Regions from separate parts of the Aeribacillus sp. FSL K6-8394 genome, predicted to be linked through region 1. Evidence: a T-box and tRNA genes for the amino acid it is inferred to sense, from the RefSeq annotation. Region 1 holds a T-box; the other holds one or more tRNA genes.
What was found. The T-box of region 1 lies ahead of pheS (phenylalanine--tRNA ligase subunit alpha). A T-box ahead of a tRNA ligase gene usually reads a tRNA of that ligase, here a tRNA-Phe.

Region 1 (9,675 bases):
TTGGAGGGGATTTTTATATGGCTGAAAAGGTAAACGATTATGGCTTTACGTTTCTCAACAGTGAAAAAAGTCAAAAGTTCAAGGGTTTTTTTAGGCCGATGCAAAAAATTTAGGTTCTATACTAAATGTTGGGATCAAGAATATCACCAAAATGAAAAAAGCATTTACGAAGCACTCTGTTTTATAATGAAAGTGACCAAACCCAATTAAAAAGGAGACTTCGAAAAATTATAATCAATTACCGAGCTGTTTTACAAAATTTCATAGAGGAAGAGAAAAGGTAATGGGATAAAAATAGAAATGGAAGCTAACAGCAGCTCCCGCAATGGGAACTGCCTTCAGAATGCTTATTTTCTTTTTAAATCAGAAATGTTGCATAGATTGATCAAAAAAGCGACACCATGATCGTCCAGTCATGAACCGCATAGTCTTTTAACGCTGTCAATTTTGAACGGGAATGTCAAGCTGCTCTTTCTTTTTTGCCGTCTTAAGATAGTGTCGGGAATTCCGATTCGTTCCGATTCAAAAACTCTTTAATTGGACTTTTCCAGTCGATTTTGGCGTAAGGATATGCTTCTTTTATTTTCGATTCTATAAATTGAAAATCTTCTTTTGTAAACCCCCTTAACTTATTTGGAGTAGATGTCCAAATAAAAACGGAGATAACTTCAAAAGAAGTTTCAGTCGTGCCTAAATATTTTTCCCCTTCAAATAAAACTCCTTTATGCGTTAACAAAAAATTTTTGTGGACATTTTCTTTATCATCAAGAAAGAAAAATTTTTTTTGCTCATGAGCCAATTCTAACTTTCGCTTCGGGTTCAATAAATATTTAATGAATGAATAAATTAGGAAAATAATCGCAGCAATTATGAAAAGACGAAGAAGGATGACAATCATTTACTTTAAACCTCCCCGAAGGTCATATTCATACATATACATTACGAAAAAGGAATTGAAGGGGTTTCATTAATGATCACTTTTGCTATAATTTTTTTAGATATATTTTAGGGGTTGAGAAAATGGATTTTGAACAGTTATATAAAATGCAAAAAGAATTGGATGAAAAAATTGAAAAGAAACACGGTTTGGAGGAAGAAAGGCTGATCGAGAGAAAAGTTTTAGCCTTGCTTGTTGAAATTGGCGAATTGGCTAATGAAACGCGCTGCTTTAAATTTTGGAGCGTTAAGCCGCCTTCCGACAGAGAGGTTATTTTGGAAGAGTATGTAGACGGCCTTCATTTTTTATTGTCGATCGGCCATGAATTGTATATTGAAAAACTGCCGGAAATGAAAGCAAGAAAAATCGATAAAAGCCTGACCGATCTTTTTTTAAACGTTTATCAAAAAACGGCAAAATTCAGTGAATATTTGTCTGTCCAAGCGTATATCGATTTATTTAACGACTATGTTACACTCGGCTCTGCGCTGGGCTTTTCAGAGGAAGATATTATTTCAGCATACATGGCGAAAAATGAAGTCAATCATGCTAGACAAAATCAAGGATATTAACAATTCCGTTTGGAAAAAATGAAGAATATAAATTAAAGGAGGTTTCAGTGTGGAGAAATGGGATGAAACATTGAAAATGTTAAAAGATTTAACAGACGCGAAAGGCATCGCCGGCAATGAACGGGAAGTCAGAGAAGTAATGAGAGGGTACATAAAAGATTATGCGGATGATATCCAAACGGATGGACTCGGCAGTTTAATTGCCAAAAAAGAAGGAGAATCAGGCGGACCCAAAATTATGATCGCGGGCCATCTTGATGAGGTCGGCTTTATGGTTACGCAAATTGATGATAAAGGGTTCATTCGCTTTCAGCCTGTTGGTGGCTGGTGGAATCAAGTTATGCTCGCACAAAGAGTGACGATTGTCACCCAAAAAGGAGATGTGACCGGCATCATCGGTTCCAAGCCGCCGCATATTTTGCCGGCAGAAGCACGAAAAAAGCCTGTAGAGATCAAAGACATGTTTATTGATATTGGCGCCAGCAGCCGAGAAGAAGCGATGGAATTTGGTGTTCGTCCCGGCGACCAAATTGTGCCTTATTTTGAGTTCACCGTCATGAAAAATGATAAAATCCTTTTGGCGAAAGCTTGGGATAACCGCATCGGTTGTGCAATAGCGATCGAAGTTTTGAAAAAGCTGAAAGGGGTAAACCATCCGAACGTCGTTTACGGTGTAGGAACCGTTCAGGAGGAAGTGGGATTAAGAGGAGCCCGCACATCAGCCCATTATATTGAGCCTGATATTGCTTTCGGCGTAGACGTCGGAATAGCCGGCGACACTCCAGGCATTTCCGAAAAAGAAGCGATGGGAAAAATGGGGAAAGGTCCGCAAATTATTTTATATGATGCTTCTATGGTCTCCCATAAAGGGCTTCGCGATTTTGTCGTAGGGGTCGCTGAAGAATGCGGCATTCCATATCAGTATGATGCTATGCCGGGAGGCGGTACAGACTCCGGATCGATTCATTTAACAGGAAATGGTGTTCCAACGCTTTCCATTACGATTGCAACGCGCTACATTCATACACACGCTGCGATGATTCATCGCGAAGACTTTGAACATACGGTTCAATTATTGACAGAAGTCATTAAACGCCTCGACAAAAAAACGGTTGAAAACATTACATACAACTAAAAAGCAGGAGCTGGTTATTTCCCAGCTCCAGTCTCTTTTAATCCTTGTTCAAGTGTTTCAACCATTTCCTGTTGATCACGCTGACTTGAATGGTTCCAGATAATTTCAAATAACACGCCTAACCCTGGAAGCATTTTTTCTTCCTTGCTATTGATGGCATCAACGATCGTTTCTCTCAGCTCGTCTTTTGAATTTTGCGATATGTTGGCAATGACTGCATTGCGCAAATCAAAATTCATATCCTTCACCTCGTTTTTCTTCATTCTTCTTTATTTTTTCTTTTGTTTTCTATAATATGTATATGAAATGAACTATCAGTTGAAGGAGACACCATCATTGAAACGGATTGCGTCAACTAAAAATGAAAGAGTAAAAGAATGGAAAAAGCTGCAATCAAGAAAAAAACGGGAAGAGCGCGGGCTGTTTTTAATTGAAGGCTTGCATTTAATCGAGGAAGCTCTCAAATACAAATCAATTGTTCAAGAGTTAATTGTTTTAGAAGGAGCGAAGCTGCCAAATCATTTTTTCGAAGGTACAATTCCGACAACGATTGTTTCCAAAGAGGTGTTTTCGCTTCTGTCTGAAACGGATTCCCCGCAAGGTGTCATGGCTGTTTGTAAGCAGCTTAGGTGGGAAATCGATTTGAACGCCAAAAAATGGCTGTTAATAGATGCGGTTCAAGATCCAGGAAATCTCGGTACGATCATTCGTACTGCAGATGCGGCTGGAATGGATGTTGTGATTTTAGGTGAAGGGACGGTTGATTTGTACAATAGTAAAACGATCCGGGCGACTCAAGGATCAATTTTTCATTTGCCTGTGATCAATTCGTCATTAAAACAGATTATAAGTAAGTTGAAGGAAGAGAAAATTCCTGTATTTGGAACTTCAATAAAAAATGCTGTTTTCTATAAAGAGATCCCTCCTTCTGAAACATTTGCCCTCCTTGTAGGAAATGAGGGAAATGGGGTCTCAAAAGATCTGCTGGATATGACAGATCAAAATTTACACATTCCGATTTATGGAAAAGCGGAGTCATTAAATGTTGCCGTTGCTTCAGCTATTTTCATGTACCATCTTCGCAAATAGTGTTGCGCCTTTAATTTCTTTTTTTTATAATTAAAAGCAATTGAATAAAGGAATAACGATGACGGAGAAGAGTAGTTTGCAGGTCGCCATTTAGGGAGAAAATGCCGTAGACTGGAAGCATTTTTATGGTAGAGGCAAACGAATTCACCTCCAGAGTTGACGCCAGGACCATGCGGAAGCATGTAAAGGCGCTCCGGCTGTGCCGTTATGATAATGAAGTGAACAAAGATTCTTTCTTTGTTAATAAGGGTGGTACCGCGAAATTCAACTCGTCCCTTTTTTGGGATGGGTTTTTTTATTTATTTTAAAAAAAAGGAGGAATTTACATGCAGGAAGAATTAACAAAGCTTCGCGATGAAGCGTTGCAAAAGGTACGGGAAGCAACGGATTTAAAACAATTGCAAAATATTCGCGTTCAATATCTTGGAAAAAAAGGACCGATTACCGAAGTTCTTCGCGGAATGGGAAAGCTTTCGAAAGAAGAACGGCCGAAAATAGGTGCGTTAGCAAATGAAATTCGGGAAGTGATTGCCGGGGAAATAACAAGTAAGCAAGAACAACTCGAAAAAGCAGAAATCGAGAAAAAATTACAGCAAGAAACGATTGACGTTACCCTTCCAGGCAGACCGGTTCGAACAGGAAACCATCATCCTCTCCAAGCGGTCATTGAAGAAATTGAAGATTTGTTTATCGGCATGGGATACACAGTAGAGGAAGGTCCAGAAGTTGAAACAGATTATTACAATTTTGAAGCGCTCAATTTGCCGAAAGGCCATCCGGCAAGGGATATGCAAGATTCCTTTTACATAACTGATGAAATTTTGCTGCGCACACACACATCTCCAGTTCAGGCGAGAACGCTAGAAAAATATAAAGGGAAAGGTCCTGTAAAAATCATTTGTCCAGGGAAAGTATACAGACGTGATACAGATGATGCAACGCACTCCCATCAATTTACGCAAATTGAAGGGCTCGTTGTGGATGAAAACATTCGCATGAGCGATTTAAAAGGAACGCTCGAAGTGTTTGCGAAAAAACTGTTCGGTGAAGACAGGCAAATTCGTCTGCGTCCGAGCTTTTTCCCGTTTACTGAACCGTCGGTGGAAGTCGATGTATCCTGTTTTAAATGCTCCATGAAAGGCTGTCATGTATGCAAAGGAACAGGCTGGATTGAAATTTTAGGAGCAGGGATGGTTCATCCAAACGTTTTGGAAATGGCGGGATTCGATTCGAAAAAATACCGTGGTTTTGCATTTGGAATGGGACCGGAACGGATTGCCATGTTGAAATATGGAATTGATGATATTCGTCATTTTTATACAAACGATGTGCGTTTTTTGAAACAGTTTAAACAAGCTTAAAAGGAGGTTTTCTCATGTTCGTTTCATACAAATGGCTCTCTGAATATGTTGATCTAGACATTTCCCCTGAGGAGCTGGCTGAAAAAATAACGAAGAGCGGCATTGAAGTTGAAAATGTTCAAGCTGTTAATGAAGGAATAAAAGATGTTGTAGTTGGACAGGTGCTTGAAAAAGAACAGCATCCAAATGCAGAAAAATTAAGCAAATGTTTAGTTGACATCGGTGAAGGAGAACCAGTGCAAATTATATGCGGCGCCCAAAACGTTGAAAAAGGTCAAAAAGTGCCGGTAGCCAAAGTTGGTGCGGTTTTGCCGGGCAATTTCAAAATTAAACGGGCAAAGCTGCGCGGTGAAGAATCTAACGGTATGATTTGTTCTTTGCAAGAGCTGGGCATTGAAGGAAAGCTTGTCCCAAAAGAGTTTTCTGACGGCATTTTTGTTTTCCCTAGTGATGCTGAAGTTGGAAAAAATGCGATGGAACAGCTGTTTATGGACGATTATGTACTTGAATTAGGTCTTACACCAAACCGTTCTGACTGTTTAAGCATGATCGGTGTTGCCTATGAAGTTGCAGCAATTTTAAAGAAAGAGGTTCGAAAGCCGGAAGTTCATTATGAGGCTGCCGAAGAAAAAGCAACTGATTATATTACTGTGAATGTTGAAGCAAAAGAAGATAATCCATTCTATGTAGCCAAAATTATTAAAAATGTCAAAATTGCCCCTTCCCCTTTATGGATGCAAATGCGCTTAATAAAAGCCGGAATCAGACCGCATAACAACGTCGTCGATATTACAAACTATTGTTTATTAGAATACGGCCAGCCGCTTCATGCGTTTGACTATGACCGGTTCGGATCAAAGGAAATACTCGTTCGCCGCGCACATGACGGAGAGACGATCGTGACCCTTGATGATCAAGAACGAAAGCTTACAAGCGATCACCTTGTGATCACAAATGGCAAAGTACCTGTTGCATTAGCTGGTGTAATGGGAGGGGCCGATTCTGAAGTAAGAGACGATACGACGACCGTTTTGCTTGAAGCCGCCTATTTTAAAGGCAGTGTTGTCCGAAAAGCGTCGAAGGATTTCGGACTTAGAAGTGAAGCGAGCTTGAGATTTGAAAAGGGAGTTGACCCGAACAGGGTAAAAGCTGCAGCAGAGCGGGCAGCACAATTGATCGCAAAATACGCCTCCGGAACTGTTTTAGAAGGTGAAGCAGAATTTCATGATTTTTCAATCGAGAAAAAAGTGATCACCATTTCCGCTGAGAAAATTAATAACGTTTTAGGGACAAACATTGCAGTAGATGAAATAAAAGAAATTTTTGACCGCTTGCAATTTGAAACCGTTGAAGAAAACGGTCTTTTTACAGTAACCGTTCCGACAAGAAGAGGCGATATTGCGATTGAAGAAGATTTAATTGAAGAAGTAGCCCGCCTTTACGGATATGACTATATTCCGTCAACATTGCCTGAAGGATCTTCAACATCCGGAGCATTAACAGACTATCAATTGAAAAGAAGAAAAGTGCGAAGATTTTTGGAAGGCGCCGGGCTTTATCAAGCGATCACATATTCGTTAACGAGCAAAGAAAAGGCGGGACAATTTACGCTGGAGACGTCAAGCTTTACTCAATTAGCATTGCCGATGAGTGAAGAGCGGAGTGTTTTGCGTTTAAGCCTGCTTCCTCATTTGCTTGAGTCTGTAAAATATAACAAAGCGCGGCAAATCGATGATATTCATCTTTATGAAATTAGTTCTGTTTTCATTTCGGACGATGCTTTAGAAAAGCCTTTGGAAAAAGAACGTTTATCAGGCGTCATGACGGGTCACTACGTTTATCACCCATGGCAAGGGGAAAAAACAAAAGTTGATTTTTATGTTGTGAAAGGAATTTTAGACGGTTTATTTGATCTGCTTGGACTGTTGGATGAAATTGAGTATAAACAGGCAAAACGTGAAGGGCTGCATCCCGGCAGAACGGCAGATATTTATTTAAACGGATCATTCATCGGATTTGTCGGCGAATTAAATCCGGAAGTTGAAAAAGAGTATGATTTAGATGAAACATATGTTTTTGAGCTGAAGCTAGCCGATCTCATTCAATATGAAGCTAAGCCAGTCATATATACGCCGATTCCAAGGTTCCCATCCATTACAAGGGATATCGCCTTAGTCGTTGATCAGCATGTGCATGCTGGCGAGCTTCAAGAAACGATCCGGGAAGCGGGCGGAAAACTGTTAAAAGAGATTTCCATTTTTGATGTGTATGAAGGAGAACGTTTGGGAGCAGGGAAAAAATCGATCGCATTTTCACTCCGCTACTACGATCCTGAACGAACATTGACGGATGAGGAAGCAGCAAAAGCTCATGAAAAAGTAATTAAGGCGGTAGAGGAAAAATTTTCAGCAGTTCTTCGCAGCTAACGCAGGACGATAAATCCCTAAAATAATTCCAGCTAACAAATGAAGGTGCAGATAGCACCTTCATTTTTATTGAAATCATAAATTGGTCCTGCTAACCTCAGAAAATAAGATTTCCGGATTCGTCATTTCAATTCAATAGATTCAAAGCTTTTTCGGTGTTGGCAAAATGAAGCTTTGCCATTTTGCCAAGTGTGTTTTTCCCTTTTTCCTTTATTAATTTGGCAGCAGCTTCATCGACAGTATGGCTGGCTCCTTTTGGCAAATAAAATCCGGCTGCGTTGGATAAGCTGTTTAATTCTTTTAAAAAAGCATATCTTGCGATAATGGATGCTGCAGCGACAGATATGTGTATATGCTCCGCCTTCGGTTTAAAGATGGTTATGTCTTTAAACGGAACATCCCGGTCTTTAAGATATTGAAAGTAAACATCCGGCTCTGCAAACTGATCGATCAACACAGCTTCTGGTTTATCAGGAGAAATTTTCTTGAGTAAATGATGAATCGCTTGATTATGAAGGATAGCTTTCAATTTCCCTTGGTTCATTCCAGATTTCTGCAATTGATTGTATTTTTCATTGCGCAAAATTAAGAGGCTGTACGGAACTGTCTCTATTAAAGTGTTGGCGATTGAAAAAACTTGTTTGTCTGTCAAAGCCTTTGAATCTTTTACTCCAAGCTGCTGAACCAGTTTTCTTTTTTCTTTAGGGACAAATACTGCAGCAACCGTGATCGGTCCAAAATAATCCCCCGTTCCTGCTTCATCAGAGCCGATGACTGACATCTGTTGAAGCTGTTGAAGCTCATCCTCTGTTTGAGAAGGGGCTGTTTTTGCTGTTTTTTCCCATCTGTTTGCTTCCTGCTGAGCGGCAGATCCTTGAAAAAGCACTTTTCCCGACTTGTAAGCAGTGATCGTACAGTTTGTCAATTTGGCAGAAAAGACGGCACCTGGAGGGGTTCTGTCTATAATGAAAGGATTATAAAAATCTTTCAAAGTTTGAATTCCCCCATGATCAACTTTTATGACGATATTGGACAATAAAAAACGCCTCGCTTTCCTAAAATGGATGCTATATTATTGTACCCTTTCTTTTGTTCTTCTTTCCATCTTTTCGACAAACATGTTATGATTATGATTAGGATTTTGAATCATTTTGCGATATTTTTTCATAGAGGATGGAGGATTCGCTTTGTCTGATCAACCTAAAAATAAAGCGACTGTTTATATATATGGACAGCAGTATTCGATTGTTGGAAATGAGAGCGTAAATCATATGAAGCTTGTCGCTTCAATTGTTGACGAAAAAATGCGGGAAATCAGTCAAAAAAACCCATCTCTAGATTTAAACAAGCTGGCAGTACTAACTGCGGTTAATGCTGTTCATGATTATCTCAAATTAAAGGAGAAATTTGAAGAACTAGAAAAGCAACTTCAAGAAAAGGATTGAAATTTAAAATGCTTGACTTGATCATTTTATTTTTCTTAGTATTCGGATTGCTCACTGGCCTTAAAAGGGGATTTATTCTCCAAGTAGTTTATTTATCAAGTGTTATAGTGTCTTTCATAATTGCCAGAACATATTTTGACGATCTTGCTCCTAAACTGGAATTATGGGTACCGTATCCAAATATAGGAGATTCAAATGCTGCTCTATCTATATTGACAGGGGGCCATTTGGAGGAAGCTTACTATCGCGGAGTTGCATTCGTGCTTTTGTTTATCGGATCAAAAATAGCGCTTCACATCATCGGATCTATGTTTGATTTTGTTGCGATGCTTCCAATACTTAAGCAAATCAACCGCTTGCTGGGTGCGGTTTTAGGTTTTGCGGAAACTTACCTCATTTTATTCATTCTGCTTTTTTTGGCAGCGCTCATTCCAGCCGAGCAAATTCAAAATCTTATCGATAAATCGCTGCTGGCTGATTTAATTGTCAATCATACCCCTGTCTTATCTGATAAAATTCACGATCTTTGGATCGGCTATTTCGGTAAAGGAAGTTAGACGTAAAGGGACGATGGAAACATCTTTATTTAGACCCCCATCGTCCTTCTCTGTTTCTATTAAATAGTTCAATAGCAGGTGATTTTTATATTGTTTAAGATTCAAGAGGTGACGTAAAACATGACGGTTCACAAAAAGGATGTTGTCAGCCTG
Region 2 (9,675 bases), on a different contig from region 1:
GTGAACCTGGGCTAATCACAACTTCAGAAATACCTTTTGTAATTAATCCATTTACAAATGCAATGACATAGTCAGATAGATTTTTATTTTTCATTCAGTTTTCCCCCTAATGCATGCTGCATAGGTCCAAATTTGATTTCTGTCTCCCTGTATTCCTCTTCCGGCTTCGAATCTCCAACAATGCCGCATCCTGCGTACAAATAAGCTTTTTGCTCATCCAGCAGACCTGAACGGATCGCAACGACAAATTCTCCGTTGTCCTGATCATCCATCCATCCAACCGGAGCAGCATACCAGCCTCTCTCTAAAGGTTCTTCATTGCGAATAAATGCTAGAGCAGCATCTTTCGGATAGCCGCCAAGCGCAGGGGTCGGATGCAATTTTTCTACAAAATCAATCAACGTAAAACCTTTTTTTACGGTTCCTTCAACAGGTGTATACAAATGTTGAATATTCGGCGTTTTTAAAATCGTTGGATTGTTTTGTAGTTGCACTTCTTGGCAATATTCACGGAACACTTTTTCGATCGCTTTGACAACAATTTGATGTTCATGAATGTTTTTTGTATCTGAAAGCAGCATCTGAGCGTATTCTTCGTCTGCCTCCACTGTTTTTCCTCTTTTAATTGATCCTGCTACACATGCAGACTGGACCTTTTGGTCTCTCTTGCTTACAAGCCGCTCAGGAGTTGCACCAACGAACGTTTTTCCTTCATTTTCAACAACAAATAAATAACAATTAGGCTGATGTTCATTTAACATTGATAAAACATAATGTATATCAATCGATCCCTCAAACTCCAGCAGCATTTCCCTTGCCAATACGACTTTCTCAAAACGGTTTTGTTTTATTTGTTCTGTTGCTTTTTCAACAGCTGCCATCCACTCTTTTTTATAAAACAAACTTTCTTTTTTGATGGTAAAATTCAAAAAAGAATTTGTGTCTTCATTTTTTTTCTTTAAGGTGTATTCATATGTATTGAAATGATTTATAATTTCATTTATATCATCAGTTGATTGAATTACCCTGTTTATAGTAGCAAGTGTGTGACGGCCAATTTTTGTAATCATGAAAGAAGGTAAAGTGAATCGTGCTTCATGAAACGGTTTCCATTTTGAAGAATTCGCATTTTTTAAAGGGTCAAAAGAAAAACCCCCAAAAAGAAGCGGACCCGTTCCAATCGGATGGGCGCCTTCAATTTGTATATGTTCTTTCCAATCTTTCCACTTTGAATAAATGTCAAAAAAACGGTTGGAAAATTTTTTGTCTGTCGTCAATTCGAGCTCAACACCAATTCCACAAAGGATAAATGTACGATCAGGTGTCGCCCAATAAAATCTTTTCCCTGCATAAGCCGATTGAAAGCTTGAGAAAATCTGGAGCGGATCTTTCTCCTTGATTTCAAATACATAACTTAAAATGATTGGATGGGAATATTTTTTGACATGATTGACAGCATTCGCAACTTTATCCCTCAATGTATCTGAACATGGAATTGAAACCAAAGATGATCCCTCCATAACCGAAAAATAGCTTATATTAAGATACACCTGTTCAAAATTTATGTCAACTATATTATAGAATGACGCAATGCAAAACAACAAGCAAACAAACTGCCTCAGCTCTTTGATGGGGCTTGAGCATTTATTCCAATGAAAAACAATTGACACTCTTTCGACATTTTTCTAGACTAGGTTGTGGGGAATAGCTTTCGTTTTCAGAATGAAATAAAGGAGAGAACATATTATGCATCCTAAAACGGAGTCACATAATGTACCCATTATAAAAGCTGAACGAGGGTTTCGGGCTTGGTGGATGCTTTTAAGACCCCATACATTAACTGCAGCATTTGTCCCCGTGATTGTCGGAACTCTTTTGGCACTGCAAGTAGGACCCATTCATATTGGACTTTTTCTTACGATGCTTACTGCCTCGTTGTTAATTCAAACAGCCACAAACTTATTTAATGAATATTTCGATTATAAACGAGGTCTTGATACAGAAGAATCTGTCGGAATTGGAGGAGCAATTGTCCGAAATGGCTTCAAGCCCCAAACCGTTTTAAATTTAGCAATCACATGTATTGTTGTCTCTATCCTATTGGGAATTTACATCTGTCTCCAGTCAAGCTGGTGGTTGGCATTAGTCGGTTCAATTTGTATGGCAGTAGGATACTTATATACTGGAGGTCCATATCCAATCGCTTACACGCCGTTTGGCGAGCTAGCTTCAGGTTTATTTATGGGAGTCGTTATTATCCTTATTTCCTTTTTTATTCAGACAGGTTATCTAACTTCAACAGCTTTCATTCATTCGATCCCGATTGCGATCACGATCGGCGCCATCATGCTTGCGAATAACATAAGAGACTTAGACGGCGATAAGGAAAACGGAAGAAAAACATTAGCAATTTTGCTTGGCCGCCAGAATGCAATTCGATTTTTAGCAATTATGTTTATTGTTTCTTACTGTCTCATTTTTATTATGATCATTTTTGATTATTCCACATGGTGGTCTATTCTTGCTTTTCTTAGCATTCCAAAAGCTATTCAGGCGGTGAAGCGATTTGTCGGCAAAACAAAGCCTATTGAAATGATGCCGGCCATGAAAGCAACATCGCAAACAAACACTTTATTAGGCTTTTTGCTTGCTGCAGGTTTGCTCATAAGCACCATCATATCTCAGTAGGGGGTGTCTAATAAGTCTTTTTTACGGCTTATTGACGCCCCCATGAATGTTTTAGAAACGTTGATATATCGGTGTTTATGATTTTTTGTTTTCAATGGGGATTTGACTTTCTGGACAGCCCCTTCTTACCTCTAGTCAAGTGTTTTTTATTAAATAATTTGGTTAATATAGATTTTATTTTGGAAGGAAGGGGTACCCCTTCCTTCCAAAATAAATTTTCGCATGACAAATAGACCTCACGATTTCCATTTTTTTCGCCAGGTCTTTGTGATATAATCTTACTTACGATTACTGATGCATTGTTGCCTTTTCGTAATCGTATTTCAGATTATGTGTGATAAGGTGATAAGCCGATTTCAAGAACTTATTCACGCATGCTATGGACGCAACTTTATGAGGTTTCCTCTGGGGTTGCGTTTTTAATTTATCATAATAATCTACAATATGATTTTGTGTATTTTTCCGTAGTTGGATCATGGTCTGGATCATGTAAAATAGAATCTTTCTAAGTTTGTTATTTCCTCTTTTATTAATCTTGTCTTTATAAAAGGTATTCCCAGATTGATATCTCATGATATCAATACCGACGTAAGCATTCAGTTGTTTATGGTTTTTGAATCGTTGAATATCTCCTAGTTCTCCAATTAAACGAACTGCAGTCGTTTCTCCGATTCCTGGAAATGAAATTAAAATCTGATACTCTTGTTTATCTTTCGATAATTTAACCATCTTTTGGACAAGTTGATCTCTTTTCTCCTTCAAGTCTGCAATCCGTTTGGCATAATCCCGCACTTGTTCACAGCGAATATCATCTTTTGAAATTGCTGGATACGCTTCTTTTGCTGCTTCGATTAAAGCGATCCCTTTTTCTTCAGCACGTGCCAATGATAAGTTTTTTCTTGTGTTGGCTTTTAAACGATTACGAATCACTGTTTTTGAACAAACTAACACATGATCCGGATGAGGATATAATTGAACGACATTCAAAAATAAAGCAGAACGTTTACTGAATAGCTTTTCTAACTCGGGAAAACTCAATTGTAGAATCGCATGTAAACGACTATATAAATGCGTCATTTCACTACTTAATTCATCATAATATCTCGTCATTGCACGCATTTGTTTATAATATTCCCCTTCTTGATAAGTTTGTTCACGTTCAACTCTAAAGTGAGTTTTCGCAAGTTCATGAGCGTCGCTTTTATCTGTTTTTTGTCTCCTCATTGAAGCCATTTGAATATTCGCTTCGAGTGGGTTAACTCGATAATACATATAACCTTGATCACCTAAGAATCGTTCTAGTGGTTTTGAATATACGCCTGTTGCTTCAAAGACAATATCAGGTGCCTGTCCATCTTTTTGTGTTAAAGTTATAAGGGTTTTGTTTAATTTCTCGAAAGAGTAACGGTTATGGGTTATTTCACCCTCATATTCGCATTGACGATAACGGTCGTAAATGACCATTGTGCTTTTCCCCATACTGACATCAAATGCCACTACGTGTTTCATATTTTCTGCCTCTCCTTTTTAGCCAAACATAGAAGGTCTTCACATTGCCTTATCGATTCCATTTTCTTATACACGGTCTCTTCGGACCCAACATACTAAACTGATTCAAATAAGGGTGTGAAGTTGGTCTGTTTTTAATACGGACTCTATTTGGTCCCAGGAGCTGTTCGACCTTCCTTCACTTCTACTATAAAAAAATAGTAGCACAAACCTTGGCCTAGGTCTGTACTACTAATGTTAGTATGTTTTTATTAAGCTTTACTGTGAAATTTGTTCTGTATCATCCACTCGCAATTTCAATATGCTGAGCAAATATTTTGTCCTGAAAAAACATCTCGATAGGTCACAGCCTCTTTATCGGATAGCCAGCCTGTTTCTCAGCGAATGATGTTATGTTAGCCTTTCAAGTGCCATCAGCTTCAAAGCATAGCGTTAAAAAAGGCGCGGAAGCAGCAATCCTTTCCTGACATGTTTTAAAATGATGATGAAATTTATGGCTGCAAAGGTGAATTTTTTTCATGATTTTAAAGTTATAATTTATTCCTTTTCGTCCAAAATAGCTTTAGATTCTAAAAAAGAAGGTGTCTTTCATATGGACATGGACGAAAAAAAATTAAAGGATTTTCAAAAGCAATTAATATTCATGAAAAATGAGATTGAAAAACGTTGGGATAATAACGATCATTTTCAATTGGAAAAAGGGCTGGACCATGAATCAACTGGAGAGCTTTCCAGCTACGACAATCACCCCGGAGACGATGCGACCGAACTGTATGAAAGAGAAAAAGATTTAGCATTAAATAAACATTTAGAAAAAGAATATGAAGAGATCGTTGAAGCATTAGAAAGAATTCATGAGGGTACTTACGGTACTTGTTCCGTCTGCGGAAAAAAAATTGATGAAGACCGTCTCAAAGCCATACCGACAGCCAAAACATGCAAAGAACATACTCTAGTTCAAACGATTTCTCATGAAAGACCTGTAGAGGAAGAAATACTTGATGCGACTTTTCACGGATCCTCTCAAATCGACCATGAAAATACCGCTGTTACTGAGCCGTATGATTATTTTCAAGATGTTATCGAATACGGAACGTCAGAAACACCGCAAGATGTAAGAACTCCACCGTTATCGTACGGAGATATGTATAATTCCGATGATGAAATTGGATATATTGAAGATATTGAAAACTTCATTTATACAGATATTGAGGGAAAAAACGTAAACGTCTATCCGTCACATGAACATAAACAATATGAAAAAATGCTTGATGAAGAGGATTTAACAGTTTTATGGGGAGATCTTCCATTAACAGAAAAAGAACCATATACGAAAAATGATTAAAATTAGAAGAATCGAGTAGGAGGGAGCGATTAACTCCCGTCCTCTCACACCACCGTACGTACGGTTCCGTATACGGCGGTTCAATTAAGATAATTGACGCAAGTCTTTATAACTTCCGTGAATAGCTGTTCTCTTTATGCCAGTGGTCACTCCACCCTCCAAGAGATCTCCCACGGGATTCACCGCTTCCTCCCTCAAGTGAGGTACTACGTTTTCTGTGTTCATCATGACACACTGAATGCCAAGGGCTATTCTCTCTTAATTGTTCGGTCCTTCTTAGTTGTTCTAGACCAACTAATACTATGACCTCTGCTGACTTCTGACTGTTCAGCTATCTATCACTAGATAGGTTACCAAGGTTACTTGGCGTGCCAGCCAGACCTCCCCGGGTAAGAGTGTAATCTTTCCTTCCATCCATCTGCTTCATTTACTCTGTATCACCTTCGGCAGAAAGGGCTTTGTTTTGTCATGCAAACTCACCCAGTGATACCTAGCCTCATATGAAGTTCGTGTTCCTCAGACCGGAAGTTTGCCGCTCGCTTCCTTCAGATTCCGCGTCACCACGGACACCCTTGCTCTTGGCTAACCTCTACTTCTGTCTTCGGGGTTCGGGACTTACACCCTATAGTTCATGTACATGCCGGGCGCACGAAGACAAAAAAAGCGTTGCAAACTGCAACGCTTTTTTTTGATTTCGAAATGACTCCGCAGGCAGGATTCGAACCTGCGACCGTTCGGTTAACAGCCGAATGCTCTACCACTGAGCTACTGCGGAATATAAAAAAAATTTAAGGCATTTTGCCAAATAGAGCAGCTTTTGACTGACAATTGCAGCAATGTCAATTGCCCAACTAGGCTGCTAAAAAAATAGCAATGGGCCTGAGTGGACTTGAACCACCGACCTCACGCTTATCAGGCGTGCGCTCTAACCAGCTGAGCTACAAGCCCATATTAAGCGGGTGATGGGAATCGAACCCACGACATCAGCTTGGAAGGCTGAGGTTTTACCACTAAACTACACCCGCACGAAAATATTTATTTTTTTATTTAAATGATAAACACGCATTTTCCATGCCTCTTCCTCTTCCAGCATTGTTCGAGGATGTAAATGCGTCGAGGCAACTCGCAGATTATTCATTGAAGTGTCGCTCGTGGCTGAGGTTTTACCACTAAACTACACCCGCATAATAAGCTGATGATAGAAATAAATACTTAACTATAGGCAAATGGGGCGACTGATGGGAATCGAACCCACGAATGCCAGAGCCACAATCTGGTGCGTTAACCACTTCGCCACAGTCGCCGCAATTAATAAAACAATGGCTCGGGACGGAATCGAACCGCCGACACAAGGATTTTCAGTCCTTTGCTCTACCGACTGAGCTACCGAGCCGTAAAACTCCGATAAAAAATTATGTAAAATCCATCATTAAAGAAAGAATTCATCGAAACAACCTGCTGTACTTGAAAAATTCCTCCTACAGCTGTTGAATCAATAATTAATGGCGGTCCCGACGGGAATCGAACCCGCGATCTCCTGCGTGACAGGCAGGCATGTTAACCGCTACACTACGGGACCATTGGTTGCGGGGGCAGGATTTGAACCTGCGACCTTCGGGTTATGAGCCCGACGAGCTACCGGACTGCTCCACCCCGCGATAATAATGACGGAGGAGGAGGGATTCGAACCCCCGCGCGGTTTGACCCGCCTCTCGGTTTTCAAGACCGACCCCTTCAGCCAGACTTGGGTACTCCTCCATATAATAAAGATGGTGGACCTTGCAGGATTCGAACCTGCGACCGGACGGTTATGAGCCGTCTGCTCTGACCAGCTGAGCTAAAGGTCCGAAAAATGGCGGTGGAGGGGATCGAACCCCCGACCTCACGGGTATGAACCGTACGCTCTAGCCAGCTGAGCTACACCGCCAAATTAAATATGGAGCCTAGCGGGATCGAACCGCTGACCTCCTGCGTGCAAAGCAGGCGCTCTCCCAGCTGAGCTAAGGCCCCTTTAAATTCCCTGGTCGGGAAGACAGGATTCGAACCTGCGACCCCATGGTCCCAAACCATGTGCTCTACCAAGCTGAGCTACTTCCCGATATGGCGCGCCCGAGAGGAGTCGAACCCCTAACCTTTTGATCCGTAGTCAAACGCTCTATCCAATTGAGCTACGGGCGCAAATATGGTGCCGAGGACCGGACTTGAACCGGTACGGTAGTCACCTACCGCAGGATTTTAAGTCCTGTGCGTCTGCCAATTCCGCCACCCCGGCAGAGAAAAGCGGAAGACGGGATTCGAACCCGCGACCCCCACCTTGGCAAGGTGGTGTTCTACCACTGAACTACTTCCGCGTATTATGCGGGTGGAGGGACTTGAACCCCCACGCCGTAAGGCGCTAGATCCTAAGTCTAGTGCGTCTGCCAATTCCGCCACACCCGCGTCAAAATGGTGAGCCATGGAGGATTCGAACCTCCGACCCTCTGATTAAAAGTCAGATGCTCTACCGACTGAGCTAATGGCTCATAAAAAATTTTTTTCTCCTAATCCATTTTTCATTTGTCAGATGTCCCTTCCTCTGCCAGTCTTTTCGAGGATGTTGGATGCATCGGGACAACTCTCTGATTGTTCGTCGAAGCATTTCTCGTTGCTCTGACGACTAATCTAAAAGCTCCTGCTCAATATGCAACAACTTTAATGATGCCGGCGAGAGGAATCGAACCCCCAACCTACTGATTACGATTCAGTTGCTCTGCCAATTGAGCTACACCGGCATGATGAATACAACAATCAATAATCAGTCTTGCTTCATTTGATCGTCGTTAAATCTTGTCCAAGGAAAAGTTCAATTGGTACGATGAAGCAGCATGAAAGACGATATCTCGACCGTGCTTTGCCAATTGAGCTGAATCGATATACTGTATGGTGGAGGATGACGGGATCGAACCGCCGACCCCTTGCTTGTAAGGCAAGTGCTCTCCCAGCTGAGCTAATCCTCCAATTCAAAAATCACCAGAGGACATATGCAAAGTAAATAAAAGTCCATAATTCTTTCAAAACTAGATAACGGTTCCTTCACGAATAGATGCTCTTTCTTGGTTAAGTCCTCGATCGATTAGTATCCGTCAGCTCCACGTGTCGCCACGCTTCCACCTCGGACCTATCTACCTCGTCATCTTCAAGGGATCTTACTCGCTTTTCGCGATGGGAAATCTCATCTTGAGGGGGGCTTCACGCTTAGATGCTTTCAGCGCTTATCCCTTCCGCACATAGCTACCCAGCGGTGCCCCTGGCGGGACAACTGGTACACCAGCGGTGCGTCCATCCCGGTCCTCTCGTACTAAGGACAGCTCCTCTCAAATTTCCTGCGCCCGCGACGGATAGGGACCGAACTGTCTCACGACGTTCTGAACCCAGCTCGCGTACCGCTTTAATGGGCGAACAGCCCAACCCTTGGGACCGACTACAGCCCCAGGATGCGATGAGCCGACATCGAGGTGCCAAACCTCCCCGTCGATGTGGACTCTTGGGGGAGATCAGCCTGTTATCCCCGGGGTAGCTTTTATCCGTTGAGCGATGGCCCTTCCATGCGGAACCACCGGATCACTAAGCCCGACTTTCGTCCCTGCTCGACTTGTAGGTCTCGCAGTCAAGCTCCCTTCTGCCTTTGCACTCTCCGAATGATTTCCAACCATTCTGAGGGAACCTTTGGGCGCCTCCGTTACCTTTTAGGAGGCGACCGCCCCAGTCAAACTGCCCACCTGACACTGTCTCCCGCCCCGATCAGGGGCGCGGGTTAGAATGTCAGTACAGCCAGGGTAGTATCCCACCGTCGCCTCAGCGCAAGCTGGCGCTCACGCGTCTCTGGCTCCTACCTATCCTGTACAAGCTGTACCCACATTCAATATCAGGCTGCAGTAAAGCTCCACGGGGTCTTTCCGTCCTGTCGCGGGTAACCTGCATCTTCACAGGTACTATAATTTCACCGAGTCTCTCGTTGAGACAGTGCCCAGATCGTTACGCCTTTCGTGCGGGTCGGAACTTACCCGACAAGGAATTTCGCTACCTTAGGACCGTTATAGTTACGGCCGCCGTTTACTGGGGCTTCGGTTCGCACCTTCAGCTACAGCTTAAGC

Region 2: it has a tRNA-Phe gene. The T-box ahead of pheS (phenylalanine--tRNA ligase subunit alpha) is inferred to sense a tRNA for this amino acid. The anticodon was not compared.

What each region holds. Positions count from the first base shown of each region.
Region 1 covers NZ_JBBPAA010000001.1:1,777,017-1,786,691, reverse strand. Annotated here, with positions in the region: gene NSR00_RS08460 (hypothetical protein) at 488-898, opposite strand; gene NSR00_RS08455 (dUTP diphosphatase) at 1,021-1,509, shown strand; gene NSR00_RS08450 (M42 family metallopeptidase) at 1,559-2,644, shown strand; gene sspI (small acid-soluble spore protein SspI) at 2,659-2,883, opposite strand; gene NSR00_RS08440 (TrmH family RNA methyltransferase) at 2,981-3,733, shown strand; T-box leader at 3,783-4,013, shown strand; gene pheS (phenylalanine--tRNA ligase subunit alpha) at 4,060-5,094, shown strand; gene pheT (phenylalanine--tRNA ligase subunit beta) at 5,109-7,520, shown strand; gene rnhC (ribonuclease HIII) at 7,648-8,556, opposite strand; gene zapA (cell division protein ZapA) at 8,708-8,965, shown strand; gene NSR00_RS08415 (CvpA family protein) at 8,974-9,522, shown strand; gene polX (DNA polymerase/3'-5' exonuclease PolX) at 9,643-9,675, shown strand, end outside.
Region 2 covers NZ_JBBPAA010000002.1:845,550-855,224, reverse strand. Annotated here, with positions in the region: gene menD (2-succinyl-5-enolpyruvyl-6-hydroxy-3-cyclohexene-1-carboxylic-acid synthase) at 1-94, opposite strand, end outside; gene NSR00_RS16575 (isochorismate synthase) at 84-1,505, opposite strand; gene NSR00_RS16570 (1,4-dihydroxy-2-naphthoate polyprenyltransferase) at 1,747-2,688, shown strand; gene NSR00_RS16565 (IS110 family transposase) at 2,977-4,197, opposite strand; gene NSR00_RS16560 (TraR/DksA C4-type zinc finger protein) at 4,790-5,542, shown strand; tRNA gene NSR00_RS16555 (tRNA-Asn) at 6,246-6,317, opposite strand; tRNA gene NSR00_RS16550 (tRNA-Ile) at 6,417-6,490, opposite strand; tRNA gene NSR00_RS16545 (tRNA-Gly) at 6,497-6,567, opposite strand; tRNA gene NSR00_RS16540 (tRNA-His) at 6,770-6,845, opposite strand; tRNA gene NSR00_RS16535 (tRNA-Phe) at 6,863-6,935, opposite strand; tRNA gene NSR00_RS16530 (tRNA-Asp) at 7,046-7,121, opposite strand; tRNA gene NSR00_RS16525 (tRNA-Met) at 7,124-7,200, opposite strand; tRNA gene NSR00_RS16520 (tRNA-Ser) at 7,211-7,300, opposite strand; tRNA gene NSR00_RS16515 (tRNA-Ile) at 7,313-7,389, opposite strand; tRNA gene NSR00_RS16510 (tRNA-Met) at 7,396-7,469, opposite strand; tRNA gene NSR00_RS16505 (tRNA-Ala) at 7,480-7,552, opposite strand; tRNA gene NSR00_RS16500 (tRNA-Pro) at 7,564-7,640, opposite strand; tRNA gene NSR00_RS16495 (tRNA-Arg) at 7,644-7,720, opposite strand; tRNA gene NSR00_RS16490 (tRNA-Leu) at 7,726-7,814, opposite strand; tRNA gene NSR00_RS16485 (tRNA-Gly) at 7,822-7,893, opposite strand; tRNA gene NSR00_RS16480 (tRNA-Leu) at 7,900-7,981, opposite strand; tRNA gene NSR00_RS16475 (tRNA-Lys) at 7,989-8,064, opposite strand; tRNA gene NSR00_RS16470 (tRNA-Thr) at 8,241-8,313, opposite strand; tRNA gene NSR00_RS16465 (tRNA-Val) at 8,463-8,538, opposite strand; rRNA gene NSR00_RS16460 (23S ribosomal RNA) at 8,635-9,675, opposite strand, start outside.